DNA from 2 places in the Streptococcus dentalis genome. Region 2 is predicted to be linked to the other one. Evidence: predicted binding sites of a transcription regulator. Region 2 holds the regulator's gene; the other holds the start of a gene.
What was found. The regulator NrdR, encoded in region 2, represses ribonucleotide reductase genes. The targets are predictions, from matches to a motif close to ACACNATATATNGTGT.
Positions count from the first base shown of each region.

Region 1: nrdH (glutaredoxin-like protein NrdH) is a predicted target of NrdR. The motif match lies at 12,183-12,198, and genes of this name have one in related genera.

Region 1 is NZ_CP139418.1:1,691,613-1,707,676, reverse strand. It holds gene SM121_RS08340 (lipoprotein) at 1-109, shown strand, start outside; gene SM121_RS08335 (competence protein CoiA family protein) at 183-1,133, shown strand; gene pepF (oligoendopeptidase F) at 1,206-3,008, shown strand; gene SM121_RS08325 (O-methyltransferase) at 3,010-3,732, shown strand; gene prsA (peptidylprolyl isomerase PrsA) at 3,800-4,744, shown strand; gene SM121_RS08315 (LURP-one-related/scramblase family protein) at 4,998-5,483, shown strand; gene alaS (alanine--tRNA ligase) at 5,508-8,126, shown strand; gene nrdF (class 1b ribonucleoside-diphosphate reductase subunit beta) at 8,501-9,460, opposite strand; gene nrdE (class 1b ribonucleoside-diphosphate reductase subunit alpha) at 9,574-11,733, opposite strand; gene nrdH (glutaredoxin-like protein NrdH) at 11,848-12,066, opposite strand; gene SM121_RS08290 (phosphocarrier protein HPr) at 12,543-12,806, shown strand; gene ptsP (phosphoenolpyruvate--protein phosphotransferase) at 12,811-14,544, shown strand; gene glgB (1,4-alpha-glucan branching protein GlgB) at 14,873-16,064, shown strand, end outside.
Region 2 is NZ_CP139418.1:857,669-873,732, forward strand. It holds gene SM121_RS04095 (carbohydrate kinase family protein) at 1-765, shown strand, start outside; gene rsmG (16S rRNA (guanine(527)-N(7))-methyltransferase RsmG) at 1,095-1,808, opposite strand; gene SM121_RS04105 (LemA family protein) at 1,879-2,439, shown strand; gene htpX (zinc metalloprotease HtpX) at 2,441-3,337, shown strand; gene SM121_RS04115 (MFS transporter) at 3,367-4,584, opposite strand; gene SM121_RS04120 (hypothetical protein) at 4,581-4,757, opposite strand; gene SM121_RS04125 (helix-turn-helix domain-containing protein) at 4,868-5,728, opposite strand; gene SM121_RS04130 (YceD family protein) at 5,926-6,465, shown strand; gene SM121_RS04135 (flotillin family protein) at 6,589-8,067, shown strand; gene gndA (NADP-dependent phosphogluconate dehydrogenase) at 8,237-9,661, shown strand; gene SM121_RS04145 (response regulator transcription factor) at 9,671-10,369, shown strand; gene SM121_RS04150 (PTS transporter subunit IIBC) at 10,614-12,806, shown strand; gene SM121_RS04155 (endonuclease/exonuclease/phosphatase family protein) at 12,892-13,704, shown strand; gene nrdR (transcriptional regulator NrdR) at 13,870-14,343, shown strand; gene SM121_RS04165 (replication initiation and membrane attachment family protein) at 14,344-15,522, shown strand; gene dnaI (primosomal protein DnaI) at 15,523-16,064, shown strand, end outside.

The DNA.
Region 1 (16,064 bases), 830 kb from region 2:
AGAGTTGGAAAGTACTCGCAAAGAGATGAAAGATATGCAGAAAGAATTGAGTAAATCTCCTGTTGCTGATGATTCTAGTGACGATTCAGACTCAGATTCTGACGAATAATAGCAAAAAAAGGTTGGAAATTTCCAGCCTTTTTCTTATTTTTTTCGAATGATATAGATGAGGAGGTGGGGCTATGTTTATTGCCATGGATAAAAATAAAGAGCGCTGGAATTGTATGGAGGAGATTCCGCCTGTGACAGAAGGTCCCTTCTATTGCTTGGTTTGTCATAGTCCAGTGCGTCTAAAAAATGGCTCGGTTCTACGGGCTCATTTTGCTCATATAAAATTACAGCATTGTCCCTATCATCACGAAGCTGAGAGTTTTGAACATCTGGAATTGAAAGCTTGTCTTTATGATTGGGCCTCTAAGGAATCTAATACAGAGGTAGAAAGTTATTTAGCAGACTTTCAACAAATTGCCGATCTTTTGGTAGTAGACAAGAACTTAGCTTTGGAAGTGCAGTGCAGCTCCCTATCTTTAGAACGCTTGAAGGAGAGGAGCGATGCTTATCGATCCAACGGTTACCAGGTCTATTGGTTACTTGGTAAAAAGTTGTGGCTCAAGGAAAGACTAACAAAGCTACAGGCTGGCTTTCTTTATTTTAGTCAGAATCGAGGGTTCCATCTTTGGGAATTGGATCTGACAAAGAAAGAGCTACGTCTGCAATACCTCATTCATGAGGATTTACGAGGGCGATTGCATTATCAAACAGAAGTTTTCCCTTTTGGTCAAAGGTCTTTACTGGAAGTCTTACGGACCCCTTATCTTTCGCAACCCATGCAGCAAATGGCAGTCGAGCTCGATCGTACATTTTTAACGTATATACAGCAGCAACTCTTTTATCGTCATCCAAAGTGGCTGAAGCTTCAGGAAGAACTCTATTTGCAGGGACACCATCTGATGGAACTGGGGCTGGATTTCTTTTATCCTCTTTGTCGTCCGATCCTTTCACAGAACTTGCTCCAAATTGAAGAGGATGTAGAAGATTACTACCAGCAATTTATGGTCTATTATCAGTCGCAAGGGATCCAACCCGTTCAGATCCTTTATCCCCCACGTTTTTATGCTCAACAGAAAAGCTAACTTTCTAAGATAGAAATCCTCCCGAAATGTTCATTTTTATGCTAAAATAGAACCATTGGAGGATTAATCGAAATGGTAAAACAACGTAATGAAATTGATGAAAAATACCAATGGGATTTGTCGACAATTTTTGCGACAGATCAAGCTTGGGAAGAAGAAGCAGCCAGCTTAGCTGCAGATATTAAAGCAGCAAACCACTATGCTGGCCATTTGTTGGATTCAGCGCAAACACTTTTGGATACAACCAATGCATATTTGGAATTGAGCCGTCGCATAGAAAAGGTCTACGTCTATGCCCATATGAAAAATGACCAAGATACACGAGTGGCTAAATACCAAGAGTACCAATCAAAAGGGATGTCTCTTTATAGCTTGTTAGGCGAAACCTTTGCCTTCTATGAGCCTGAATTCATGGCCATTACGGATGAGCAGTACAAAGCCTTTGTGAGTGAGGTTCCAGACTTGGAGCAATATGGTCATTATTTTGATCGTTTGCTTGAGAAGAAAGAACATGTCTTGTCTCAAAAAGAAGAGGAATTACTTGCAGGAGCTGGTGAGATCTTTGCGGCTGGTGGAGAAACTTTTGAAATCTTGGACAATGCAGATATTGTTTTCCCAACTGTACATGATGACAAGGGCGAAGAAGTTCAATTAACCCATGGGAACTATATTTCTTTGGTAGAATCTAAAGATCGTGCCGTTCGTAAAGAAGCTTACGAAGGTCTCTACAAGGTCTATGAACAGTACCAACATACCTATGCTAAAACCTTGCAAACCAATGTGAAAGTTCATAACTTTAATGCCAAAGTTCGCAAATTCTCATCTGCTCGTGAAGCGGCCCTTTCTGAAAACTTTGTACCAGAAAGTGTTTATGATAGCTTGGTAGCAGCGGTGAACAAACATTTGCCACTCTTGCAACGCTATGTGCAATTGCGCTCAAAAATTCTTGGAATCTCAGACTTGAAGATGTACGATATGTATACGCCATTATCCGATACAGACTACAAGTTTACTTATGAAGAATCATTGGCCAAAGCAGAAGAAGTCTTGGCTGTTTTGGGTGAGGACTACCTTTCTCGTGTAAAACGTGCCTTTAGCGAACGGTGGATTGATGTGCATGTCAACCAAGGAAAACGCTCAGGTGCTTATTCAGGTGGTTCTTATGATACCAATGCCTTCATGTTGTTGAACTGGCAAGATACATTGGATAATCTCTTCACCTTGGTGCATGAAACTGGTCACAGTATGCATTCTAGCTATACCCGTGAAACCCAGCCTTATGTCTATGGGGACTATTCCATCTTCCTTGCCGAAATCGCCTCTACAACCAATGAAAATATCCTGACCGAACGTCTGTTAGAAGAAGTAGAAGACGATGCAACTCGCTTTGCTATTTTGAATCACTTCTTGGATGGCTTCCGTGGAACCGTCTTCCGTCAAACCCAGTTTGCCGAATTTGAGCATGCCATTCATAAAGCAGACCAAGAAGGTACCGTTTTGACTAGTGAGTTCTTGAACAACCTTTATGCAGAGCTCAATGAAAAATACTATGGTCTTTCAAAAGAAGACAACCCTGAGATCCAATATGAATGGGCTCGGATTCCTCACTTCTACTATAACTACTACGTCTTCCAATATTCAACAGGTTTTGCAGCAGCTTCTGCCTTAGCTGAAAAAATAGTTCACGGAACCCAGGAAGATCGCGACAAATATATCGACTACTTGAAAGCTGGAAACTCTGATTATCCGCTCAACGTTATCCGCAAAGCAGGTGTGGATATGGAAAAAGAAGACTACTTGGACGCAGCCTTTGCGGTCTTCGAACGTCGTTTGAATGAATTTGAAGCCCTAGTAGAAAAATTAGGACTCGCATAAGATGGTAGAGTCTTATAGTAAAAATGCCAACCACAATATGCGCCGGCCAGTCGTTAAAGACGAGATCGTTGACTTTATGCGTACGCGTCAAAAGCCGGTATCTGGTGCCCTAAAGGAATTAGAATCATTCGCCCGTAAGGAAAATATTCCCATCATTCCGCATGAAACTGTAGCCTACTTTAGACTGCTCCTGCAAGCCTTACAACCAAAGAAAATCCTTGAAATTGGGACAGCAATTGGATTTTCAGCGCTCTTAATGGCTGAAAATGTTCCCGATGCACAAATTACCACTATTGATCGGAATGAAGAGATGATTGGTTTTGCCAAGGAAAATCTGGCTAAATACGATCAGAGAAAGCAAATCACCTTGCTTGAAGGGGATGCGGTAGATGTCTTGCAGAATTTGACAGAGACCTATGACTTTGTCTTCATGGACTCTGCTAAGTCTAAGTATATCGTCTTTTTACCACGAATTCTCGAACTCTTAGAGGTTGGGGGAGTCGTGGTACTGGATGATATTTTCCAAGGGGGAGATGTTGCCAAAGACATCATGGAAGTGCGTCGTGGGCAACGAACCATTTACCGGGGGCTTCAGAACCTCTTTAATGCGACTCTCAATCATCCAGATTTGACCGCTAGTTTGGTGCCACTTGGAGATGGTATTTTGATGATTCGGAAAAATGCAGAGACAGTAACCTTGCCAGATCCTAGCTCTTTTAGGTAAATTTAAGGTATTCTCTCTAATTTGTGGTAAAATAGAAGAAGTTTAAAAAGAACGGAGAATAATTTTCATGAAGAAAAAACTTGTAGCAGGTGCTGTGACCTTGCTATCAGTCGTAACACTAGCAGCATGTGCCAATGGTACAAACAAAGATGTCGTTACCATGAAAGGCGACGCGATTTCAGTTTCTGATTTCTATGATGAAATCAAAACCAACCAAGGAGCTCAACAAGTTCTTTTTCAAATGACCATCAATAAGGTTTTTGAAAAAGAATATGGATCAAAAGTTTCTGATAAAGAAGTTGATAAAGAATTGGCTAAACAAAAGAAACAATTAGGTAAACAATTTGATGCTTACTTGGCGCAACAAGGCTTGACGGAAGAAACAGCGAAGAAGCAAATCCGTAGCAATATGTTGTTGGAATATGCAGTTAACCAAGCTGCTAAGAAAGATATCAAAGAGTCTGACTACAAGGCGGCTTTTGAATCCTACACACCAGAAGTGACAGCACAAATTATCAAGTTGAATTCAGAAGATAAAGCAAAAGAAGTGTTGGAAGCAGCTAAAGCAGAAGGTGCAGATTTTGCCCAAATCGCCAAAGATAATTCAACAGATACTGCTACAAAAGACAAAGGTGGCGAAGTCAAGTTCGATTCAGGAACAGCAGGTATTCCATCTCAAGTCAAAGAAGCTGCCTTTAAGTTGAATGAAAATGGGATTTCAGATGTGATCACAGTTTCAGCAGGTCAAAACTATTCTGCTAGCTACTATATTGTCAAATTGAATAAGAAGACAGATAAAGGCTCTGACTGGAAGAAATACGAAAAACGTTTGAAAGAGATCATTGTCGATGGTCGTAAGCAAGATACCAACTACATCCGTAGCATTATTGCAAAAGCGATGACCAATGCCAATATCAAGGTCAAAGATGATGCCTTCAAATCAACATTTAACCAATATTTGCAAAATATCGGTGTTCAAACAAGTGATAGCAGCTCATCATCTAAAAAATAGTTGACGGTTCCTTTTGGAACTTGTATAATGAAATAGTTGAGATTAAATCATTGTTACTCGGAATCAGAGAAGTGGCGGGGGTGCGAGCCATGGAAGAGAAATGATTTTGCTACTCGGCTGAGACAATTGCATATAAAATGAAGAATGACAAGTTCATTGAATGAAGGTGGTACCGCGGTTTTTCGCCCTTCGTTTAGTGGCTTGTCTTTTGTTTATGGGCAGTTGTCTGGAGCTTTTTAAAGGAGATCAAAAGATGCGAACCTATCAGGTGAAACAAAAATTTCGATTGGGTGGCGAGCGCTTCGATATCAAAGATGAGTTGGGAAATGTTGAATACCAGGTAGAGGGCTCCTTTCTTAAGGTTCCTAAGACCTTTACCATCTATGATCAAAATGGAGAAAAAGTCAGCCATATCACCAAAAAAACAATCAGCCTTCTTCCAAAATTTGTGATTGAGTTGATGAATGGGGATCGCTTTTATATCCATAAAAAGCTGACGCTCTTCAGAGACAAATACGATATCGAAGATTTGGGGCTTCGGGTGCAGGGAAATATCTGGGACCTGGAATTCAAATTGTTCGATGATCGGGATCAAATCGTCGCTGAGATTAGCAAGGAACTCTTTCATCTCACCTCGACTTACCAAGTATTGGTGTATGAGGATGAATACGCTGATTTAGTCATCTCACTTTGTGTCGCTATCGATTATGTCGAAATGTTAGAAGCTGGCGCAAATTAATCTTAAAAAAATTAGGAGAAAAATATGAAACAATTATCTAGTGCACAAGTCCGTCAAATGTGGCTTGATTTCTGGGCAAGCAAAGGTCACTCTGTAGAACCATCTGTTAGCTTGGTTCCAGTAAACGACCCAACGCTTTTGTGGATTAACTCAGGGGTTGCCACTCTTAAGAAATACTTCGACGGAACCATCAAACCTGAAAATCCACGGATTACCAATGCTCAAAAAGCCATCCGTACCAACGATATCGAAAACGTAGGGAAGACTGCCCGTCACCATACCATGTTTGAAATGTTGGGGAACTTCTCTATTGGAGATTACTTCCGTGATGAAGCCATTACGTGGGCTTATGAGCTTTTGACAAGTCCGGAATGGTTTGATTTCCCTAAAGACAAACTTTACATGACCTATTACCCTGACGACAAGGATTCATACAACCGTTGGATCGCTGTTGGGGTAGATCCAAGTCACTTGATCCCAATCGAAGACAATTTCTGGGAGATCGGTGCGGGACCTTCTGGACCAGATACAGAAATCTTCTTTGACCGTGGAGAAGCCTTTGACCCTGAAAACATCGGTCTTCGTCTGCTTGCGGAAGATATCGAAAACGACCGTTACATCGAAATCTGGAACATTGTCTTGTCACAATTTAACGCTGACCCAGCAGTTCCTCGTAGCGAATACAAGGAATTACCACACAAGAACATTGATACGGGCGCAGGTTTGGAACGTTTGGTAGCCGTTATCCAAGGGGCGAAGACTAACTTTGAAACAGACCTCTTCATGCCGATCATCCGTGAAGTGGAAAAGATGTCTGGTAAAACCTATGATCCAGATGGCGATAACATGAGCTTCAAGGTGATTGCTGACCACATCCGTTCGCTTTCATTTGCGATTGGAGATGGGGCTCTTCCAGGTAATGAAGGACGCGGTTACGTTCTTCGTCGTCTCCTCCGTCGTGCTTCCATGCATGGTCAAAAATTGGGGATTGAAGGAACCTTCTTGTATAAATTGGTTCCAACCGTTGGGAAGATCATGGAAAGCTACTACCCAGAAGTACTTGAAAAACAAGACTTTATCGAAAAAATTATCAAGAGTGAAGAAGAATCATTTGCTCGTACCTTGAACTCTGGTCAACACTTTGCCCAAACCATCGTTGAAGACTTGAAAGCCAAAGGTCAAACAGTGATTGCTGGTCAAGATGTCTTCAAACTCTATGATACATACGGATTCCCAGTGGAATTGACAGAAGAAATCGCAGAAGAAGCAGGTATGACAGTCGACCGTGAAGGTTTTGAAGCAGCCATGAAGGAACAACAAGAACGTGCGCGTGCATCAGCTGTTAAAGGCGGATCCATGGGGATGCAAAATGAAACCCTTCAAAACATTACAGTTGAAAGTAGCTTCAACTACAATGCTAGCCAATTGCCTTCTAAGTTGGTGGCTATTGTAGCGGACAATGCAGAAGTAGAAGCTGTATCTGAAGGGACTGCATCACTGATCTTTGCAGAAACTCCATTCTATGCTGAAATGGGTGGACAAGTTGCGGACCATGGTCAAATCTTGGATGCTGCAGGAAACGTCGTAGCGACAGTGACAGATGTTCAAAAAGCACCAAATGGACAACCACTTCATACTGTTGAAGTTCTTGCTCCTCTTGCCTTGAACCAAGAATACACCTTGGCGATCGATACCAATCGTCGTCATCGTGTCATGAAGAACCACACTGCGACTCACTTGCTCCATGCGGCTCTTCACAATATCCTTGGTAACCATGCAACCCAAGCAGGATCTCTCAACGAAGTAGAATTCCTTCGCTTTGACTTTACCCACTTCCAAGCCGTAACTCCTGAAGAATTGCGAGCTATTGAACAACAAGTCAATGAAAAGATTTGGGAAGCGATCGCAGTCGAAACAATTGAAACAGATATCGATACTGCTAAAGAAATGGGAGCCATGGCCCTCTTTGGTGAGAAATACGGTAAGGAAGTCCGTGTTGTCACTATTGGTGATTACTCTGTTGAGCTCTGTGGTGGTACTCACGTAGGTAACACTTCTGAAATTGGTCTCTTCAAGATTGTCAAAGAAGAAGGGATCGGATCAGGAACTCGTCGTATCTTGGCAGTGACTGGTAAGGAAGCCTTTGAAGCTTATCGTGAACAAGAAGATGCTCTGAAAGCAGTCGCAGCAACTTTGAAAGCTCCTCAACTCAAAGAAGTCCCTCACAAGGTGGAAGGTCTTCAAGAACAACTCCGTCAATTGCAAAAAGAAAATGCAGAATTGAAGGAAAAAGCAGCAGCAGCGGCAGCAGGTGATGTCTTCAAGAATGTTCAAGAAGCAAACGGACACCGTTACATTGCCAGCCAAGTTTCTGTATCAGATGCAGGTGCCCTTCGTACCTTTGCGGATAACTGGAAACAAAAAGATTACTCTGATGTGCTTGTTCTTGTCGCAGCCATCGGTGACAAGGTCAATGTCCTTGTAGCCAGCAAGACAAAAGATGTGCATGCAGGTAATGTGATCAAAGAATTGGCTCCAATCGTCGATGGACGTGGTGGTGGTAAACCAGACATGGCCATGGCAGGAGGAAGCAACCAAGCCAAGATCCAAGAATTGTTGGATGCTGTAGCAGGTAAATTGTAATTATCGAAGAGGTTGGATGTTTGTTCAACCTCTTTTTTCAAAAAAGAAGCAGATCCAATTAGAAAAAGATTGCAACAAAAAAACCTTTCCGTCTGGAAAGGTTTCAGATTGAAGATAAAGTCTTCTGAAAAACTTTCCTTAGGTGAGTACGGACGTCAGCGAACTTCTACGAAGTTCCATGACTAATTCTTGAGACTAAGGTCTCAAGAATTCCGAGTGTCTGAGACTACTATGTCTCAGACACTTTTCTCACGGCGGAAAGTTTTTAATCTTTAAAAAATAAAAGTCATTTTTTGAAAATCATCTATCTGTTTTATGTAAAACAATAGGTTGTCTACATTTAAAAACCTTTCCAAACGGAAAGGTTTTTCTTCTTATAGTCCGTAATTGTAATCGTCATCCTGCATGGCTTCTACTTCACCGAGAAGGTAACCATTTCCGACTTGAGAGAAGAAGTCGTGGTTAGATGTACCGGTTGAGATTCCGTTCATAACGATTGGGTTGACGTCATCCGCTGAGTCTGGGAAGAGTGGATCTTGTCCCAAGTTCATGAGGGCTTTATTAGCATTGTAGCGAAGGAAGGTCTTGACTTCCTCTGTCCAGCCCACACCGTCATAGAGGCTCTCTGTATAGCCTTCTTCATTTTCATAGAGGGTATAGAGCAGGTCATACATCCATTCTTTGAGTTTTTCTTGTTCTTCTTCTGGTAATTCGTTAAATCCAAGTTGGAACTTGTAGCCGATATAGGTTCCGTGAACTGATTCGTCCCGAATGATCAACTTGATGATCTCAGCTACGTTGGCCAATTTGTTGTTTCCAAGATAGTAGAGAGGTGTGAAGAAACCAGAGTAGAAGAGGAAGGTCTCAAGGAAAACGCTGGCGACTTTCTTTTCAAGGGGAGTCCCATTGAGATAGATTTCGTTGATGATTTCTGCCTTCCTTTGAAGGAAAGGATTGGTGTTGGTCCATTCGAAAATCTCTTCGATTTCTGACTTGGTATTCAAAGTAGAAAAGATAGAAGAGTATGACTTAGCATGGACAGATTCCATAAATTGGATGTTGTTAAAGACAGCTTCTTCATGGGGAGTACGAATATCCGCACGAAGGGCTTGAACACCTGTTTCAGATTGCATGGTATCTAGAAGAGTTAATCCCCCAAAGACTTTACCAACTAGGTCTTTTTCTTTATTAGATAACTTTCTCCAGTCATCCAAGTCGTTTGACAAAGGGATACGTGTATCCAACCAGAATTGCTCTGTCAGTTTTTCCCAGGTCGATTTATCGATGACATCTTCGATCGCATTCCAGTTAATGGCTTTGTAGTATGTTTCCATTTGCATCACTTTCTTTTTCTATTCATTCAATCGTTACTATTCTACCATAAATTGATAGAATACCGCACAAAAAGTCGGCGAACCGACTTTTGATAGCTATCTAGGATAGCGGATTAGATGACACAGCTTTCACATTGGTTGGCGCCAACTTCTCCACCATCATCTGTAAAGGTACGGACGTAGTAGATAGACTTGATACCCTTGTTAAAGGCGTAGTTCCGAAGGATAGACAAGTCACGAGTGGTTTGTTTGTTTTCAGTTTTCCATTCGTAAAGACCCTTTGGAATATCGCTGCGCATAAAGAGAGTCAGTGAAAGACCTTGGTCTACATGCTCAGTTGCAGCAGCATAGACATCGATGACTTTTCGCATATCCATGTCGTAGGCAGAAGTGTAGTAAGGAATCGTTTCCGTTGACAATCCTGCTGCAGGGTAGTAGATCTTACCGATTTTCTTCTCTTGGCGTTCTTCAATCCGTTGTGTAATTGGGTGGATAGAAGCAGATACGTCATTGATGTAGCTGATAGATCCATTTGGTGCGACAGCTAGGCGGTTTTGGTGGTAAAGACCATCTGCTTGAACTTTAGCACGCAGTTCTGCCCAATCCTCAGCACTTGGGATAAAGATATCTTTAAAGAGTTCTTTGACGCGATCAGATTTTGGTACAAATTCTCCAGTCGTGTACTTATCAAAGTAAGTACCATTGGCATAATCAGATTTTTCGAAGTTGTGGAAGGTAACACCACGTTCGCGCGCAATGTTGTTTGATTCTACGAGAGTCCAGTAGTTCATGAGCATGAAGTAGATGCTCGTAAACTCAATAGACTCCGGTGATCCGTATTCGATCAATTGTTGGGCAAGGTAGCTATGAAGTCCCATGGCTCCAAGACCAAAGGTATGCGCCAGTTTATTTCCGTGGTCAATAGTTGGAACGGCTACGATATGAGAGCTATCTGTAACGAAGGTCAAAGCACGAACCATGGCACGAATCGAACGACCAAAATCAGGTGAAGTCATCATGTTAACTACGTTGGTTGAACCAAGGTTACAGGAGACGTCTGTTCCCATTTGAACAAATTCTTGGGCATCGTTGATCAAGCTTGGTTCTTGAACTTGAAGGATCTCTGAACACAAGTTACTCATGATGATTTTTCCATCAACAGGGTTTGCCCGGTTAGCAGTATCAATGTTGACTACATATGGATAGCCAGATTCTTGTTGCAATTTAGAAATTTCAGTTTCCAAATCACGTGCCTTAATTTTAGTCTTGCGGATATTTGGATTAGCAACCAACTCATCGTATTTTTCAGTGATGTCGATGTAGTTAAATGGTACTCCGTATTCACGTTCCACAGAGTATGGGCTGAAGAGGTACATTTCTTCATTCTTACGCGCCAACTCGTAGAACTTGTCTGGCACGACGACCCCAAGTGAGAGAGTCTTCACCCGAACTTTTTCATCAGCATTTTCTTTCTTAGTTGAAAGGAAGGCGATGATGTCTGGGTGGAAGACGTTGAGGTAAACCACCCCAGCCCCTTGGCGTTGTCCCAATTGGTTAGAGTAAGAGAAGCTATCTTCGAAGAGTTTCATAACTGGAACCACTCCAGAAGCGGCTCCTTCATACCCTTTGATTGGTGCTCCAGCTTCACGAAGGTTGCTGAGAGAAATCCCAACCCCACCACCGATACGAGACAGTTGAAGGGCAGAGTTGATGGAACGTCCGATCGCATTCATATCATCGGTTACTTGGATCAAGAAACATGATACCAATTCCCCACGGCGGGCACGTCCAGCGTTTAAGAAAGAAGGAGTAGCTGGTTGGTAGCGTTGGTGGATAATTTCGTTTGCGATGTCTCGCGCGATAGCTTCATTTCCATCAGCAAAATAGAGAGCATTGAAAAAGACACGGTCTTCCATGCTTTCAAGATAGTATTCTCCATCATTTGTTTTCAAAGCGTATTGGTTATAGAATTTGTAGGCCGCCATGAAGGACTTGAATTGGAAGTTTTGATCTTTGATAAATTGGGCCAATTCCTCTAAAAATTCAGGACGGTATTTCTCGATAAAAGCTCTCTCAATGTAATTGTGCTCGAGAAGGTACTGAATCTTGTCTGTAATCGAGTCAAAGGTTTTAGTATTTGGTACAACATTTTCTTTAAAGAACGCATCCAAAGCTTCTTTATCTTTATGAAGCATGATTTGGCCGTTTACTGGACGGTTGATTTCATTGTTAAGACGAAAATACGTCACATCTTCAAGAGATTTTAATCCCATAATAATCCTTTTCTAGTTCAAAAAAATGAAGAGGAGAAGTCCTCTCTTTCCAAGTAAAAAGTCTAGTGTTAGGTTGCTAACGCTAGACCCTATTTAAGCAAAATACTGTGTTTATTAAGAAAGTTTCTTCAACTTAGCTGGTTGAAAACCAGAAAATACTTCATCCGGTGTTTGAATAACTGGAGCAGCATTGAAGCCAAGGTTCTTAACATGCTCTACAAATTCTGGCTGTTCATCTAAGTTAATTTCGCGGTATTCCACATGATTGCTATCGAGGAATCGCTTGGTCATTTTGCATTGAACACAATTATTTTTTGAATAAATGGTTACCATTTCTTTTTCGTTCTCCTATCGAAATATAAATCTGTAAACAGTATAAACAAAATCCAGCAACTTGTCAACAAAATAAAACTAAATATTGTGCAAAGATATGAAATGGGGTTTTTAAAACACAATATATTGTGGTGAACGGAAATTGAGAAATTCCAAGAAATGGGATAGGAATAGGCTTTAAAGCATCTTTAATTAGTTATAATTTTTTTGTGAATCAATATCCTGTGGTACACTTGCTTCTTTTTATTTGAAAGCGGAGGAAAATGTTACTTATAATATAGTAGAAAATTGAAAAGATTTGTTCTCCATTCTTCAGGTACTTCTTAGAATGTATCTAAATTGGGATTTTTCGCAGTCTTTTTCTGTAAGTCAGTGATAAAAATCTTGAAAAAAATTTCAAAAGATGATATAATACCAAATTGTAAGGGTTATCAAAAGGTAACTCAAAAACTATTTTTTAAAAGGAGAGTCCAATTATGGCTTCTAAAGATTTCCACATCGTGGCAGAAACAGGTATCCACGCACGTCCAGCAACTTTGTTGGTTCAAACTGCTAGCAAATTTGCATCAGACATCACTCTTGAATACAAAGGTAAATCAGTTAACTTGAAATCAATCATGGGTGTTATGAGCCTTGGTGTTGGTCAAGGTGCTGACGTTGTAATTTCTGCTGAAGGTGCTGACGCTGATGATGCAATCGCAGCTATTTCAGAAACAATGACTAAAGAAGGATTGGCTTAAAAATATGACAAAAATGCTAAAAGGAATTGCAGCATCTGACGGTGTTGCCGTTGCTAAGGCATATTTGCTCATTCAACCAGACTTATCATTTGAGACTGTTTCAGTCGAAGATACAAGTGCAGAAGAAGCTCGTTTGGATGCAGCTCTTGAAGCTTCACAAAACGAGCTTTCTCTTATTCGGGAGAATGCAGTAGCAAGCCTTGGTGAAGAAGCAGCGCAAGTTTTTGATGCGCATATGATGGTTCTCGCTGACCCTGAAATGATTGGTCAGATCAAAGAAACGATTCGTACGAAAAAAATCAATGCAGAGGCTGGCTTGAAAGAAGTCACTGACATGTTCATTGCAATCTTTGAAGGAATGGAAGACAATCCTTACATGCAAGAACGTGCAGCAGACATTCGCGACGTTACCAAACGTGTCCTTGCCAACTTGCTTGGTAAGAAATTGCCAAACCCTGCTTCTATCAATGAAGAAGCAATCGTGGTTGCGCATGACTTGACTCCATCTGATACAGCACAGTTGAACAAAAAGTATGTAAAAGCTTTTGTCACGAATATCGGTGGACGTACAAGTCACTCAGCTATCATGGCTCGTACACTTGAAATCGCAGCTGTTCTTGGTACAAATAACATCACAGAACTTGTCAAAGATGGCGATGTTTTGGCTGTTTCAGGGATCACTGGTGAAGTGGTGATCAACCCTACTGAAGAACAAATCGCAGCCTTCAAAGCAGCTGGTGAAGCTTATGCCAAACAAAAAGCTGAATGGGCTCTCCTTAAAGATGCGAAAACAGTGACTGCTGATGGAAAACACTTCGAATTGGCTGCCAACATCGGTACACCTAAAGACGTTGAAGGTGTAAACGATAATGGTGCAGAAGCTGTTGGTCTCTATCGTACTGAATTCTTGTACATGGATTCTCAAGACTTCCCAACTGAAGATGATCAATACGAAGCCTACAAAGCAGTTCTTGAAGGTATGAACGGTAAACCTGTTGTCGTTCGTACAATGGATATTGGTGGGGATAAAGAACTTCCTTACTTCGATCTTCCTAAAGAAATGAACCCATTCTTGGGTTACCGTGCTTTGCGTATTTCTATCTCTGAAACTGGTAATCAAATGTTCCGTACACAATTGCGTGCCTTGCTTCGGGCATCTGTCCACGGTAAATTGCGGATCATGTTCCCAATGGTTGCTTTGTTGACTGAGTTCCGTACAGCTAAAGGTATTCTTGAAGAAGAAAAAGCGAAATTGCTTGCTGAAGGTGTTGCTGTGGCAGATGATATCCAAGTAGGGATCATGATTGAAATCCCAGCTGCTGCGATGCTTGCGGACCAATTTGCTAAGGAAGTTGATTTCTTCTCAATTGGTACAAACGACTTGATCCAATACACAATGGCTGCTGACCGTATGAACGAACAAGTTTCATACCTTTACCAACCATATAACCCATCTATCCTTCGTTTGATCAACAACGTGATCAAGGCGGCTCACGCTGAAGGCAAATGGGCTGGTATGTGTGGTGAAATGGCCGGTGACCAAACTGCTGTTCCACTTCTTGTCGGAATGGGCTTGGATGAGTTCTCTATGTCAGCTACATCTGTCCTTCGTACACGTAGCTTGATGAAGAAACTCGACACAGCTAAAATGCAAGAATACGCTAACCGTGCTCTTACTGAATGTTCAACAATGGAAGAAGTTCTTGAACTTTCAAAAGAATACGTGAACGTAGACTAAGAATTCAACAAGACTAAGACAAATCTGTCTTAGTCTTTTTTTACATTGTTCATAAAAATGTTCATTTTATTCGTAATAAACTAGTTAGTAATAAAAATAGTGATTTAAATGTTCGGTTTTTGTTTGATTTTCCTCGTATATATAGTATAATCGTAAGTAAGATAAGGAGGATGACCAAGGAAGGATCGAAAAGGTTCGGGAAAGAAAATGGAAAAACTTTTCCTGATAATTTTACATGATTTTACAGGAATCAACTTGAAAATTAAGTGATTTTATAGTAGAATAATACCAAATAGAAAACGCTTTCAAAAAACAAAGAGGTGAGTATATGGATAGAAGCACAGACTTATGGACATTTGGAAGAGGGGATAATTTCCATCTTCAAGAGTACTTAGGAGCTCACAAGGAAACAAGGGGAGAACAAGAAGGCTTTACCTTCCGTGTTTGGGCTCCCAATGCTCAGGCGGTGGATCTGATTGGTGATTTCACTGATTGGGAAGCTCGTAAAATTCCAATGGTTCGTAATGAAGGAGGCGTCTGGGAAGTCTTCTGTTCCGATGCAAAAGAGGGAGATATATACAAGTATTTGGTGACTCGACAAAATGGTCATCAGGTGCAAAAAATCGATCCTCTAGCATTATGGATGGAAAAGAGACCCAATACAGGATCTATTATTAAGACCATTCCAGAGAAAAACTGGAAAGATGGTCTCTGGAGAGCACGCCGCAAAAAACTTGGTTTTAAGGAACGACCTGTTAATATTTATGAGGTTCACGCAGGATCGTGGAAACGTAATGAGGATCACAGTTCCTATACCTTCAAACAACTAAAAGAAGAATTGATTCCATATTTGGTGGAGATGAACTACACCCACGTGGAATTTATGCCAGTGATGGCCCATCCATTGGGCTTGAGTTGGGGCTATCAGCTCATGGGATATTTTGCACTCGAGCAGACTTATGGTAGCCCAGAGGAGTTTCAAGACTTCGTGGAAGAATGCCACCTCAACAATATCGGAGTGATCGTGGATTGGGTACCAGGACATTTCATTATCAATGATGATGCCTTGGCTTATTATGATGGAACACCAACCTTTGAATACCAGGATGAACATCGTGCTCATAACTACGGATGGGGAGCCTTGAACTTCGATTTAGGGAAGAATCAAGTCCAGTCATTCTTGATTTCTAGTTTGAAGTTTTGGATTGATACCTATCATTTAGATGGGATTCGGGTCGATGCTGTGAGCAATATGCTCTATCTTGACTACGATAGCGGTCCATGGACACCAAATATTGATGGTGGAAACCTCAACTACGAAGGCGTTCATTTCCTTAGACGGTTGAATGCGATTATCAAGAACGAACACCCAGATGTCATGATGATTGCAGAAGAAAGTTCTGCTGGTCAAAAGATCACGGGTCCTGAAGAAGAAGGTGGACTTGGCTTTGACTATAAATGGAATATGGGGTGGATGAATGATATCCTTCGATTCTACGAAGAAGATCCCATCTACCGGA
Region 2 (16,064 bases):
ATCCTTCATTTTTTGTCGCAACCCTACCAGTTTGTCTCGCCAGTCGGTTCGGGAATATATGGTGATTTTATTCGGAGAGAGCTGAAACAATTAGGGATTTCCTCTAGCATCTCATTAGAAGGGGCCAATGGTTGCTGTTACTGCTTTGTAGAGTCTGATGGTGAGAGGACCTTCTTATCGGACCACGGAGTGGAGTATAGCTTTCAAGCAGAGTGGCTAAAAGAGATCGAGACAGATCGGTTTGATTACATCTACTTGTGTGGCCTTGAAGTCGAGGAGCCAACCGGTCTTGCATTGGTCCAGTCTATTTCGCAACTAGAAGGCCAGGTGATTTTCGCACCTGGGCCACGCGGACTCTTGATTCCAAAGGAACGACTGGAAGCAATTTATGATCTGCATCCAATTCTCCATGTTAATGAGGCTGAAGCACTGGCTTTTTCAGGGTGCAGAGAGATCCAGCCAGCCATCGAACACTTGTACCAGAGAACGGGACAATTAGTCATTGTCACCTTGGGTGAAAACGGAGCGGTTGCCTATGATGGCAACTGGTATGAGGCAGACGGTTTTCCAACAGAAGTCGTCGATACAGTAGGCGCTGGAGATAGCCATGTAGGAGACTTTATATCCGCTCGTCTAGAAGGCTTAGACATCGCGCAAGCCTTAAGCTTTGCCAACAAAGTCTCTAGCCAGATTGTTGCAAGTAAGGGCGTTCATCTGACAAAAGAGCAGCAAGAAGCCCTGCGAACAGAATTGAAACAAAAATAAAAAAGAGAGTGGGACAGAAATCGGTAATTCGTTAGAATTCGATTTCGTCGTCCCACCTCCGCACAGTTGAGTAGGGCTGTAAAAGCTGATGAAATCAGCGTAGTAGAGCCCACTCAACCACTGCGTCTTGCTCCACAATCCAAAAATAATTGAGAGGCTAGGACTCTTGTCCCAGCCTCTTATTTGACGTTATCCGCTTAGCCCTTTGTATCTTACTGAAATGAACACGGGCTGCGGATTGTGTCAAAAAGATGAATCCTCCTAGAATCTTTTGGATTCTGCGTCGAATTCCCTATTTTGACTTTATCCGCTTAGCCCTTTGTATCTTACTACAATGGCCGCTTATTGGGCATACCTGCTTTTCTTGGGTATTTATTGGGGGTTTCTTTTTTCTTTTCTACAAGAGTGATATAGCGTGGATCCCCGTTTGGCAATTCATACTGTAGATTGTCTTCAACCTTGCTAAATAGCAGGTTGAGGGCATTTTTGGCTTCTTCCAACTCTTCTGGAGCATTGCTGGCCTTGAGAGCAAGAAGCCGTCCTCCTACTTTCAGGTAAGGGATGGTCAGTTCAGAGAGGACCTGCATGCGGGCAACAGCGCGGGCAGTTACGATATCAAATTGGGCACGAAAGGCCTTGTCTTGTGCAAAGTCTTCAGCTCGTCCATGGTAGAAATGAACCCCATTTAAGCCCAACTCTTCAGCCAGCAAGTGGAGAAAATTGATCCGCTTATTAAGGGAATCAATGATGGTCACATCCAGCTCAGGGAAAAGGATCTTCATGGGTAGGCTGGGAAAGCCAGCGCCAGCTCCGATATCCAGGAGACGGATGGGTTGGTTTTCGATCAGGCCCTGTAAAATGGGTGCGATCGAATCATAAAAATGCTTGAGATAGACTTCGTCTTTTTCGGTGATGGCGGTGAGATTAATCTTTTCATTCCATTCCACGAGGAGCTCAAAATACCGTTCGTATTGCTCTTTTTGGCGATCAGTTAATGGGAAGCCGAGATCGGCTAAACGGACATAAAATTCTTCTGGTTTCATGCTTTTATTTTACCACAAAATAAGGGAAATTTGATATACTGGTAGAAAGAAATGAAAGGAATTCAATAAAATGATTTGGATTATTCTTGGGATCATTGTGGTCCTTGTGTTGATTGTAGTAGGAGTTTACAACGGTTTGGTGAAAAGCCGCATGCAAACTCGTGAAGCATGGAGTCAAATTGATGTGCAATTGAAACGTCGGAATGACTTGATTCCAAACTTGATCGAAACCGTTAAAGGCTATGCCAAGTACGAAGGAGATACACTAGCAAAAGTGACTCAACTTCGCCAACAAGTAGCGCAAGCTTCTTCACCTGCAGAAGCAATGGCAGCCAGTGATGCTCTTTCACGCCAAGTAGCAGGCATCTTTGCGGTGGCTGAAAATTACCCAGACTTGAAAGCCAACACCAACTTCATGCAATTGCAAGAAGAATTGACCAACACAGAAAACAAAATTTCTTATGCTCGTCAATTGTACAATAGTGTCACAAGCAATTACAATGTCAAGTTGGAAACTTTCCCAACAAACGTGATTGCTGGAATGTTCGGCTTCAGACAAGCTGAATTTCTTCAAGTGCCTGAAGAAGAAAAAGCAGTACCAAAGGTGGACTTTAGCGGATTAGGAGACTAATATGCTCTTTGACCAAATTGCAAGCAATAAAAGGAGAACCTGGATTCTCCTTATTGCTTTTTTCATACTCTTAGCTCTTATCGGAGCAGCCGTTGGTTACCTCTGGTTAGGCTCCTCCCTTGGTGGCGTCATCCTAGCTTTGATTATTGGTGGAATCTATGCCTTTAGCATGGTTTTTCAATCCACCGAAGTTGTCATGCGGATGAATGGGGCGCGTGAGGTAACGGAAGAGCAAGCCCCTCAACTCTACCATATTGTACAAGATATGGCTATGGTAGCCCAGATCCCCATGCCTCGGGTCTATATTGTAGATGATCCTTCTATGAATGCATTTGCGACAGGGTCCAATCCTCAAAATGCTGCTGTTGCAGCAACGACAGGTCTTCTAGCTGTGATGAACCGTGAGGAATTGGAGGGAGTCATCGGACATGAAGTCAGCCACATTCGCAATTACGATATTCGCATCTCTACGATTGCAGTGGCCCTTGCCAGTGCCATCACCATGCTTTCTAGCATTGGTGGCCGGATGATGTGGTGGGGCGGTGGCCGTAGCCGGGACGATGATCGAGAAGGTAGCGGTGGTTTAGAAATTATTATTCTGATCCTTTCCTTGCTTGCCATCGTTTTAGCGCCATTAGCAGCGACCCTGGTCCAGTTAGCCATTTCTCGTCAACGGGAGTTCCTAGCAGACGCTTCAAGTGTCGAATTGACACGGAATCCTCAAGGGATGATCAATGCTTTGTTAAAACTAGACAATAGCGAACCCATGCAACGACATGTCGATGATGCGAGCAGTGCTCTTTTTATCAACGATCCAAAAAAAGAATCCGGATTGCAAAAACTCTTTTATACCCACCCACCCATTGCTGAACGGGTGGCTCGCCTAAGAAAAATGTAAAATAAAAAATCCACCAAACGGTGGACTTTTTATTTGGTTGTTAAGAGGAGGGTAGTGAAACCAAGCATGGCAAAGGTCCCCCAAGCTAGGGGAAGGCTCCAGATAGCTAGACTAGAAAAGAGAGCTGTCCCAAGTGGCATGGCAAAGCTGACCATCAGTCCTAAAAAGCTAGAGGTAGAAGCTAATTTTTCAGCAGGTAATTTGCTCATTAAAAGACTGGAAACTTTTGGGTTGATTTTTGCTACAAGATAACCAAGGAAAGTGATGAGTAGAAGAGAAAGAATGTCCCAGTGTACCAGGATATTTGTGAGCCCAAGCATGGTCAGCCCACCTGCGATCCACAGGAGGATATGATGGAGCGATTGTTTGGAAAAATAGTCATGGGGTGTCAAGCTAGCCCAGACCATGCTTAAAATAGTCACAGCCTCTAAGATCAAGAGGGATTGGCTAAAACTCAACTGAAAGAAGGGGGAGTGAAGCAGTTGCAAATTGTAGATACCAGAGATGGATCCCCCTAGGGCATTGATGAGAACCAATGAGAAGAGCAACTTGCCAAAGTGGTGAACCTCCTCATCTGCAAAAATACTTTTTGCGTTCTGGTACATCTCTTGGCAATCGTGTACCAAAGATTTCTTACTTTTGGGCTCAATGACGGGAGCATGTGTCAGCTGCTTTTTTCTCATCAGGAGACAAGTGGAAGACAGGAGAAAAGTCACGGCATTGATCGAAGCGACCAGGGCAAAATTTTGATGGCTGATAGCTAACAGCCAAACTCCTAGAGCTTGTCCAGAAATCGAACAGACCATGCTAAGCAGTTGGTTGAAGGAATAGGCCTCCATCAAATCCTCGTCGAGGATGTTCTTTTTCATGATGGGGAGTTGCAAGCCTCCGCGATAATCACTCAAACAATCTGAAACAATGTTTAAAAAGCAAACAATCGAAAAGGCTAGGTAACCCGGAATCTTGGTCATGAGAGCAATAAGGATGAAGAGGATGGCTTGAAGATAGCCAATGCGGATCAACCAGTTAGCTTTTTTCTTCGTGCGGTCAGCCTTCATACCAACAAAAATGGTAAAGAGGCTAGGAATAAATACAATTAGATTGGCAATGCCAACTGCCAGGCTCGGTTGCGGCATACTGGCAGCAAAGACCACAAAGACCAGATTGTAGATGGCAGCACCAAGGGTATTCAAAAAGCGAGAAAGGCTGAGTAAGGCAAAAATTTTATTACGAGCTAAGAGTTTCATAAGCCTTCCTCCTTCACGTGATCAGTTGCTAGGACTTGTTTGATAGATCGAACGATCTGTTTGAAGAGATCTAGTTTCTCATCATCAGAGAGAAGAAGTTCCTGATCCTTCAGATAAACGCTGGTATGTGAGAGAAGAAAGCGGAGGAAGTGGTTTTTTAGTTTGGTCATCATGGGAAAAACCTTCTTTCTTTACTTGATAGTCCTATTGTAAACCTAAAAAGCAAGAAAAAATTAATGTTGCATATTTTCAACAAAAACTCACAGAGTAGATCTGTGAGTTTTTAGGATTTATTGATCAGTTCTCGCAGGCCCTGTTTGTAGTAGTTGGCACTGTCCTTACAATCCAGAATAGAGAGAACCTGGATGGCCTGTTCCATCTTTTCAAGACCGATTTCTTTTTCTCCCTTTCGATAGAGAAATTCTCCTTTGGCGTAGAGATAAACCGTCCGAAGGTAGGCTTCGTTCTCAGAGTAAAAGTGGTCGTTAATTAGGTGGTCAAAAAAAGATGCATCTTCAAATTCATTTGAACTAATGGCGAGAAAGAAGCCATTAAGGAAAATAGAATTGATGGCAGGACGAGAGGAATCTAGGAGAAGCTTGAAATCCTCCCGTTGGACCAACTCCTCTGTGTATTGTCGATAGAGCTGACTAGAGAAAAGAGGAGAGGTCAGTGAAAATAGGCTTAACTCAAAATTTCCCCAGACCATGACAGAGAAGAGGTAGTCATAGAGGAAATCTAGTTCCTCTTGGCTAGCAGCCAACTCTACCTCAGGATATAAGCCAAGTATTTTGGCCTTGAGAATAATGCTGGCTAAGAAGTCTTCTTTTTTCTGATATTTCTGATAGGCTTGCTGGTAGCTTTGGTACAAGGCTTGATCGTGTTCCAAGCTCATGTTTTCATAGTGCTCTTTCAACAATTTGGGGATAAAGGAGTGCTGATCGATTCCTGCTAGATGAGAAAACTCACTGAGGCTGGTTTTGATCTGTTGCAAAGCCTGAAAAAACCGTTGCGTCGTCAGGTCATTTTCTCCTCTTTCAAATCGAGATAGCATGGAGCGCGAAAATTCGCCACCCGTAGCCTCCTCTAGAGAGATGTGGCGACTTTCACGTATTTGCCGAAAAACAGCTCCGATTTCTTTCATGAATTCTCCTCTATCTAACAATGCCCTAGCCAGTGACCCTCTTTTGTCCAAGAGATGGTGGGACCTTGTGTACAACACCAATTGGCCTAGTTACTGTATCTTTTTTCATGATTATAACAAATTTTTGAGGAGACTTCTTGGTTGAGGGGCAGCTTCATGATATACTAGTAGTATCTAGAAGATTTGAGGACAAAAGAATGAACCTATTTACACAAGAAATCCGTAAAAATCCTGAAGGACTAGCCTTTGATCAAGAGTTGGATTTGCTCAAAGAATTGCAAAAGCGTAATCCAGAAATTCTTGATTTAAAGAATGTGACTGCGACAGGACGAGTAGCCTATGATACAGGCCTCTATGTCTTGGATTACCAGTTGAGCTATACCATCGTTTTGGCATCTAGCCGAAGCATGGAGCCTGTTGAGCTTCAAGAGAGCTATCCTGTAACAGAGGTGTTTGCGGAGGATGTACAGTCTGACGCAGATATCGAGGCCCTAGAGGAAGACTTGATCCTTCCAATCGAAGGTGGGAAGATTGACCTGAGTGAGAGTGTAGCGGATAATATTCTGCTCAATATTCCTCTCAAGGTTCTCACTCCAGAAGAAGAGGCTGGACAAGGTTTTATCGAAGGCAATGATTGGAAAATCCTATCCGAAGAAGAATACCAAGCCGCTCAAGCGATTAAGAAAGAAGAAAACAGTCCTTTCGCCGGTCTAAATGGCTTGTTTGACGAAGAATAAGCTAGAGATTGCATTTGATAAATTTAGACATAAATACAGGTCTTTTCTTTGAGGAAAGGCCTTCTTTTGATATACTAGGATTAATAAACAACAGAGGGGAGACCCCTAAAAAGGAGAAAAAGTATGGATACTTTATTTATTCCAGGTTGGTTGATTACCGGCCTAATAGTCGCAGTTATTATTTTGATTTTGCTTGTTAAAGGTTATGTGAACGCTAAACCCAACGAAGTCGTGGTCATTACCGGTCTTCGGAAGCAACGTCACTTGCGTGGGAAAGCTGGCTTTATGATTCCCTTTGTCGAACAACGCTCTTATCTTGATATTGAGCAATTCTCGACAGATGTTCGGACGTCAGAAGCAGTCCCAACATTGGACTTCATTAACGTCCGTGCCGATGCGGCTGTTAAATTAAAAATTGGTACAACCGATGAAATGATTGCCCGGGCTGCAGAAAACTTCTTGAACTGGAATACGACAGATATTTCCAACTCTGTTCAAGATGTCTTGGAAGGAAACCTGCGGGAAGTGATCGGTCAGATGGAACTACGTAAGATGGTCAATGACCGTCAAGAGTTTGCCTCAAAAGTGCAAGACAACGTAGCGCCAGACTTGGCTAAAATGGGTCTAGAAGTCATCGCCTTTACGGTTCAATCCTTCTCTGATGAAGGGGGAGTCATCGATAACCTCGGGATTGAAAATGTTGAAACCATTAAGAAAGATGCCTTGATTGCCAAAGCCAAAGCAGAACGCGAACGCAAGGAAGTCGAAGCAGAACAAGATAAATTGGCCAACGACAAACGCGTCGCTGCCGATCTTGAAATCGCGCAAAAACAAAACGAATTAAAACTCAAACAAGCAGCCCTCAAGCAAGAAGCAGATATTGCCCAAGCAAAAGCAGATGCCGCTAAAGGGATTGAGGCAGAAGTGCAACGTCGTGAACAAGAGCGCGTGGCAGCCGAAGCCAATATCATGAAACAGGAAAAAGAAGCGGAAGTCAAAGAGCGCGAAGTTAAGGTTCGTGAGCAAGAATTGGATGCCAACATCCGCAAACAAGCTGAAGCTGAAAAATATGCGCGTCAACAAGCTGCAGAAGCAGAATTGATCGAACGTCAACGCAAGGCGGAAGCAGAACTCTTCGAAACACAAAAAGAAGCCGAAGCTCGAAAAGCTCAAGCCGAAGCTGAGAAATTTGCCCAATTGCAAGAGGCCGAAGCTATTGAAGCCAAAGGTCGTGCCGAGGCTGAAGCCATTCGCTTGAAACTGGAAGCTGAAGCCAAAGGTTTGGACCAAAAGGCCGAAGCGATGAAGAAAATGCAAGAAGCAGCCATTACTGAAATGGTCGTTGACAAGTTGCCTGAAATTGCGCGTGCTGTCGCTGAACCATTAACCAAGGTAGATAAGATTACCATGTACGGGGAAGGCAATGCTTCTAAGATGGTGGGTGATATTATGCAAAGTATCGACCAAGTCTCTCAAGGAGCTGGATTTGATATTCGTCAATTGCTAGCAGGAGCTCTTGGGGTCAATATGACGGTCAATAAACTCAAAGAAGGAGAACAACCGGTCATTGAAGCAGAGGAGTTGGCTTCTAAAGAAGATTAATACCATTCTTAAGAAAGTGTCTGAGAACTGTTTCTCGGGCACTTTTGTTTTTAAGATCAAATGACTTGCATGATCTTCTCCCTCTTGGAGAAGGCGGGAAGCTATTTTCTGCTTTCTTTTGAGGAGGAAAAATGGTAGAATAAAGGCAAACTATAAAGAGGAGTGTCACATGACTAAAGCAAACTTTGGTGTTGTTGGTATGGCCGTAATGGGTCGTAACCTTGCCCTTAATATCGAATCTCGTGGCTACACAGTTGCCATTTTTAACCGTAGTAAAGAAAAAACAGAAGATGTGATTGCTTGCCATCCTGATAAAAACTTTGTGCCAAGCTATGATATCGAAAGCTTCGTAAACTCTATCGAAAAACCACGTCGTATCATGCTCATGGTTCAAGCAGGACCTGGTACAGACGCAACTATCCAAGCCCTTCTTCCACACTTGGACAAAGGTGACATCTTGATCGACGGAGGAAACACTTTCTATAAAGATACTATCCGTCGTAACGAAGAGTTGGCGAATTCAGGGATCAACTTTATTGGTACTGGTGTATCTGGTGGGGAAAAAGGCGCCCTTGAAGGTCCTTCAATCATGCCTGGTGGACAAAAAGAAGCGTATGACTTGGTAGCTGACGTTCTTGAAGAAATCTCTGCAAAAGCGCCTGAAGATGGAAAACCATGTGTGACTTACATCGGTCCTGATGGAGCTGGTCACTACGTGAAAATGGTCCACAACGGTATCGAGTACGGGGATATGCAATTGATCGCAGAAAGCTATGACCTCATGCAACACTTGCTTGGTCTTTCTGCAGAAGACATGGCTGAAATCTTCACTGAATGGAACAAGGGTGAATTGGACAGCTACTTGATCGAAATCACTGCTGATATCTTGAAACGCAAAGACGACGAAGGTCAAGATGGACCAATCGTAGACTACATCTTGGACGCTGCAGGAAACAAAGGAACTGGTAAATGGACTAGCCAATCAGCGCTTGACCTTGGTGTGCCATTGTCACTCATCACTGAGTCAGTATTTGCCCGTTACATCTCTGCCTACAAAGAAGAACGTGTACACGCTAGCAAGGTTCTTCCAAAACCAGCTGCATTCAAATTTGAAGGAGACAAGGCTGAGTTGATCGAAAAAATTCGTCAAGCCCTTTACTTCTCAAAAATCATCTCTTACGCACAAGGTTTTGCGCAATTGCGTGTTGCTTCTAAAGAAAACAACTGGAACTTGCCATTTGCGGACATCGCATCTATCTGGCGCGATGGATGTATCATCCGTTCTCGTTTCTTGCAAAAGATCACAGATGCTTACAACCGCGATGCAGATCTTGCTAACCTTCTATTGGATGAGTACTTCTTAGATGTTACTGCTAAGTACCAACAATCAGTTCGGGATATCGTAGCTCTTGCTGTTCAAGCTGGTGTACCCGTACCAACCTTCTCAGCAGCCATCACTTACTTTGATAGCTACCGTTCAGAGGATCTTCCAGCAAACTTGATCCAAGCACAACGTGACTACTTTGGTGCTCACACTTACCAACGTAAAGACAAAGAAGGTACCTTCCACTATTCTTGGTACGACGAAAAATAATCTTGCTCTATGGTCAAACGAGTTCTACTAGTAGAAAATGAGAAGCAAATCGCTCGCTTCATTGATTTGGAACTTCAAAAAGAAGGGTACCAAGTTGATGTGGTCGAGGATGGAAAAGCGGGTCTGGCTTTGATTGCTGCGACCAAATATGATCTGATCTTGTTTAATTACGATTTGTCAGATATGTCTGGTGAAACATTCGCAGAGGAAATCAGTCGGATTCGCCCAGCTTCTGTTTTGATTGTTTTGGATAGCCGCGAAAAAATTGCTGAGCACAAAGAGAGTATTCAGCGCTTTGCCGTTTCCTATATGGTTAAACCCTTTATTATCAGCGATTTGGTAGATAAGATCACAGCAATTTTTAGAGGACGTGATTATATTGACCAACATTGTAGCCAGATGAAAATCCCAACATCATACCGCAATTTGCGCATTGATGTGGAACACCATACCGTCTATCGTGGGAAAGACATGATTAGTTTAACCCGCAGAGAGTATGATCTCTTAGCGACTCTGATGGGAAGCAAAGGGGTGGTGACACGAGATCAGTTGTTGGAAAGTGTCTGGAAGTATGAGAGTACAGGTGAGACTAATATCGTTGACGTTTATATCCGTTATCTCCGTGGGAAAATTGATCTACCCGGTCAAAAAAGCTATATTAAGACAGTTCGTGGGATTGGCTATGCCATGCAAGACGAGTTAGAATGAAACATTTGAATCCTTAAAGGATTCAAATGTTTTTTAGTTTTAAAGAAATCGTTTGCGTTGGGAATATGAGGATTTTTAAAAAACTAGAACGGAATATCGAGGAAAAGTTCAAAAAAAAGAAATTTTTTTAGAAAAATTCGATGAAAGGCTTTACATTTTTTAAAAATGTGGTATACTAGAAATAAATTAAGCGCAAACGTTTTCTTAAAAACAAAAGCCTTAAACAATATAAGGAGGTTGAATGATGAATAAAGGATCATTCAAAAGTTTATTTAGCTTTGAATTCTGGCAAAAGTTCGGTAAGGCCTTGATGGTCGTTATCGCTGTAATGCCAGCTGCTGGGTTGATGATTTCAATCGGGAAATCAATCCCTATGATCAACCCGAATTTATCTCCACTTGTTATTACAGGTGGGGTTCTCGAACAAATCGGTTGGGCGGTTATCGGTAACCTTCACATCCTGTTTGCACTCGCTATCGGTGGTAGCTGGGCCAAAGAGCGTGCTGGGGGTGCCTTTGCGGCTGGTCTCTCTTTCATCTTGATTAACCGTATTACAGGTGCAGTGTTTGGAGTGACATCTGCAATGTTGGCTGATAAGGATGCTACCGTTCACACGATCTTAGGTGGATCGATTAAAGTTGCGGACTACTTTATCAGTGTTCTTGAAGCACCAGCTCTGAATATGGGGGTATTTGTAGGGATTATCTCAGGTTTTGTTGGAGCAACAGCCTTCAATAAATACTACAACTACCGTAAACTCCCAGAAGCCCTTTCTTTCTTCAATGGGAAACGCTTTGTACCATTCGTTGTTATCGTCCGTTCAGCTCTTGCAGCCTTGGTTTTGGCAGCCTTGTGGCCAGTAGTTCAATCAGGAATTAATGGATTTGGTGTTTGGATCGCCAACTCACAATCCACTGCCCCAGTATTGGCACCATTCTTGTACGGTACCTTGGAACGTCTTCTCTTGCCGTTTGGTCTTCACCACATGTTGACCATTCCAATCAACTATACTCAATTGGGTGGTAGCTACCAAGTTCTTACAGGTGCTGCCAAAGGAACAACTGTATTTGGACAAGATCCACTTTGGTTGGCTTGGGTAACAGACCTTGTCAACTTGAAGAAAGCTGATCCTAGCCAATACCAACACTTGCTTCATGCCTACACACCAGCTCGTTTCAAAGTTGGTCAAATGATCGGATCATTTGGTATTTTGATGGGTATTGTGGTTGCCATCTACCGCAATGTGGATCCAGATAAAAAAGAAAAATACAAAGGGATGCTTTTTGCAACTGCCCTTGCAACATTCTTGACAGGTGTAACAGAACCAATTAAATACATGTTCATGTTCATTGCAACACCATTGTACTTGATCTACGCCTTTGTTCAAGGTGCTGCCTTTGCAATGGCTGACGTGGTTCACCTTCGTGTTCACTCATTCGGTTCGATCGAATTCTTGACCCGTACCCCACTGGCCATCAACGCTGGTTTGGCACTAGATGTCTTTAACTTTGTATGGGTAACAGTCCTCTTTGCCTTAATCATGTACTTCATTGCCAACTTCATGATTAAGAAATTCAATTATGCGACTCCAGGACGTAATGGAAACTACGAACAAAATGATGATGCCTCTTCAGGAGATGGTGCAACAGCTGGAGCTGCTACAAGCTCAGCAAGCTCACAAGTCATTAACATTATCAACCTTCTTGGTGGACGTGCCAATATCGTAGACGTTGACGCATGTATGACTCGTCTTCGTGTAACTGTTAAGGACGCTGAAAAAGTCGGAACAGAAGAACAATGGAAAGCTGAAGGCGCTATGGGTCTTGTCATGAAAGGACAAGGTGTCCAAGCGATCTACGGACCTAAAGCTGACGTATTGAAATCTGATATCCAAGACGTACTTGATTCAGGTGAAGTTATTCCTGAAACACTTCCTAGCCAAATGACAGCAGTTCAAAAGGCTGAAGCAACCTTTAAAGGGGTAACAGATGAAGTTCACTCCGTTGCAGATGGTGAAGTTATCAATATTGAAGATGTGAAAGATCCTGTATTCTCACAAAAAATGATGGGAGACGGATTTGCAGTTGAGCCTGAAAATGGCCATATCGTTTCACCAGTTGCTGGTAAAGTTACCAGCGTCTTCCCAACCAAACATGCCCTTGGTTTGGTAACAGATAATGGTTTGGAAGTCTTAGTTCACATCGGTCTAGATACAGTTAGTCTTGAAGGAAAACCATTTGAGGTTAAAGTTACTGAAGGTCAAACAGTGGCTACTGGAGACCTCTTGGTAGAAGCAAACCTTGATGCGATCCGTGAAGCAGGTCGTGAAACTTCAACAATTGTTGTCTTCACAAATGCAGATGCGATTAAATCTGTTAAGGTCGAACATACTGGTAAATTGGCAGCAAATGCTCCAGTTGCAACAGTAGAATTATAAGAAATGACGGCAAAGAGAATGAGGTTGGGGCAGTGCACCCGGCCTCTTGCCGTTTCTTGATTTGGAAAGAAGGAGAAATCAGGGGATGAAATTTTTAACATTAAATTCCCATAGTTGGATGGAAGAGAATGCCCAGCAAAAATTTGAAACCCTCAAGGAACAAATTTTCGAAGCGCAATATGATGTGATCTGTTTCCAAGAGGTCAATCAAGAGATGGCCTCAGAAGCAGTCGAAACAGATGAGTTTTATCAAGCCTTGCCTTCTGCTGTAGTGATTCATAAGGATCATTTTGTTCGCGTATTGGTAGAAGAGTTGGCTGCTCAAGGACTTCACTATTATTGGACTTGGGCCTACAACCATATCGGCTATGATCACCTTAATGAGGGGGTGGCCGTTCTTTCGCGTCAACCATTGAAGGCGGATGAGATTTTGGTATCCAATATGGATGATCCAACGGACTACCATACTCGTCGGGTGGCCGTTGCCCATACGAGTGTCGATGGAAAAGAGATTGCTGTTGCTAGTGTCCATCTTTCTTGGTGGGACAAAGGTTTCCAATTTGAGTGGCCACGCATTGAGAAGTACTTCAGTCAAGTAGGTAAACCCTTTATTCTGGCGGGTGATTTCAACAATCCTGCTGGTCAAGAAGGGTATGAAACGATTCTATCCAGTCCACTAGAACTTCAAGATAGCTTTATTGAAGCCAAAGAAACAAAGGGGACTTATACAGTAGGTCCTGGAATCGATGGCTGGACGGAAAATCAAGTTCCATTGCGGATCGATTACGTCTTTGCAAGTCCAGAATGGGACATCCAGCGTCTACATGTCATTTTTGATGGTCAAAACAAATCCCATGTCAGTGACCACTATGGCTTAGAAGCTGAATTATCACTCTAACATAAACAGAGAGTCGAAAGGAAAACGATTTTATTCACATCGTCCTTCGACTCTCTTTTATGTATCAAAGAGAAGCAGGTATAGGGGATTCTCCTGTTCTTCTGCTTTCTTTACAGTTCAATTTATGGTAAAATGAAGTGTTAAAACAGATAAAGGAGGTAGCAAATGCGTTGTCCAAAATGTGGTGGAAGTAAGTCTAGTGTGGTGGATAGTCGACAAGCTGAAGATGGGAATACCATCCGTCGTCGCAGGGAATGCGAAGAATGCCATTATCGCTTTACTACCTACGAACGTGTAGAAGAACGGACTCTAGTGGTTGTCAAAAAGGATGGAACACGTGAGCAATTTTCTCGTGATAAAATCTTTAATGGTATTATCCGCTCGGCTCAAAAACGGCCGGTTTCTAGTGATGAAATCGAAGAAATTGTAAACCGAATTGAACAAAAGGTCCGCAGCCAAAGTGACAATGAAATCTACAGTGAGTATATTGGTTCGTTGGTTATGGATGAGTTAGCAGATCTGGATGAGATCACCTATGTTCGTTTTGCTAGTGTTTACCGGAGTTTCAAGGATGTCGGTGAATTAGAGACCCTCTTGAAGCAAATCACGAAGGGAACCAAGAAGAAAAAGGAAAAATAGATGAAGCCCAATACGCCTTTCGCATTTTTAAAAAATAATCTTCTTCCACCGGCAGGGGCTGCATTGGAGCAGTATTACCTGCCTATTTTGGAGACGGAAACAGTAACAGTTTATCGTTATCTGCTAGCCTCTTATGATCAAGGTGAAAAACAATATTTGCTTGCTCAAATCCTCAATCACTTGAATATAGGATTTCCACAGCTGCTTCTCGCTTTTGATCGTTTAATTGCTATGGGGTTGATGGATCTCTATGAGGAAGAAGTTGGGATCACGATCCAGTTACATGCTCCTCTTGCCTCAGAACAATTTTTTTCGAATGCTGTTTTTAAACGCTTACTTGAAAAGAAAATCGGGGAAAAGGCCGTGGAGGATCTGCTCCCAGCACGCTCTTTAGGGACTAGACGGCAAGTTTCCTTCTCGCAAGTCTTTGGACTAGATGCTGGGGAGGCGACCGTTCTTCCAAGTAAGAAACAGCAGTTTGATATGGAGATGTTTAAGCGAATGATGGGGCGTGATGGATTTCGTTTTGCGGATGAAGGAGAAGCGACTCTATCCCTCTTTGCCATCGCGGAAGAGCAACAATGGACCTGGTATGAAACCTATCTTTTAGCCAAAGAAACAGCTGTAGACCGGATTGTCTCTCCAAAGAGAATGAAGCAAAAGTTGGCTCAGGCGAGCCAGGAGCAACCCCGCATGTCCTATAGCCGTCAGGAAGAAACCATTCTGAGAGAAGCTAAGGCAAAATCCAGCCTACAATTTCTAGCGGAGATTAAGAAGGCGCGCAATGCGACCATTACGCAGAGCGAACGCAAGACTTTATCTAAGTTAGCTGATCTAGGCTTACTAGATGAGGTGATCAATATCATCTTATTGTTGACCTTTAATAAGACCCAGTCTGCTAATCTCAATGAAAAGTATGCTTTGAAGGTAGGAAATGATTTTTCTTATCAAGGGGTCAACAGTGCAGAACTAGCGATTTTAAAAGTTCGAGAACGCCAGGAACAAGCTAAGGCTCAAGGAAACAAAGGGACGAGTCCTGCATCAGCCAAGGGCAAGCATAGCAATGTTCCCAAGTGGAGTCAACCAAACTATCAAAATCAAACCAGTCAAGCAGAAAAGGTGGATCTTGCTAAAGAGAAACAACGCCTATTAGAAAAACTGAATCAAGGAGGTGAGTAGATGGAAAGTGTAGGTCAAACCATGTCTCACATGAACCGTGCGCGTCAATTTAACTATGAGGATTTGGTCGCACAGATCTTGGCAGACCAAGAAGTTGCAGCCTTTATCAAGGACCAATCTTTGTCTGAACAAGAAATTCGACGTAGTATTTCAAAATTTAATCAATACATTAGTGAACGCAACCGTTTCTTATTGGGAGATCCGGATTATATTGCCAAAGGTTATAAGCCCATCCTCACCATGAATGAAGGCTATGCGGATGTCGCTTATGAGGAAACGCCAGAGTTAGTCGAAGCCCAAAAACGAGCTGCGATCAACCAACGTCTCAACTTGATCAATCTCCCTTCAACCTTGAAAGAAGCGAGTCTAGCTAAGGTAGAGCTCGATGATAAGGGACGATTTGTGGCCTTTGAGGAATTAGCTAATTTTGTGGCCAACTATCCTGAATATCAAAAGGGGATCTACCTCTATGGTGATTTTGGAGTAGGAAAGAGCTACATGATGGCAGCTTTGGCTCATGATCTATCAGAAAAACGCCAGGC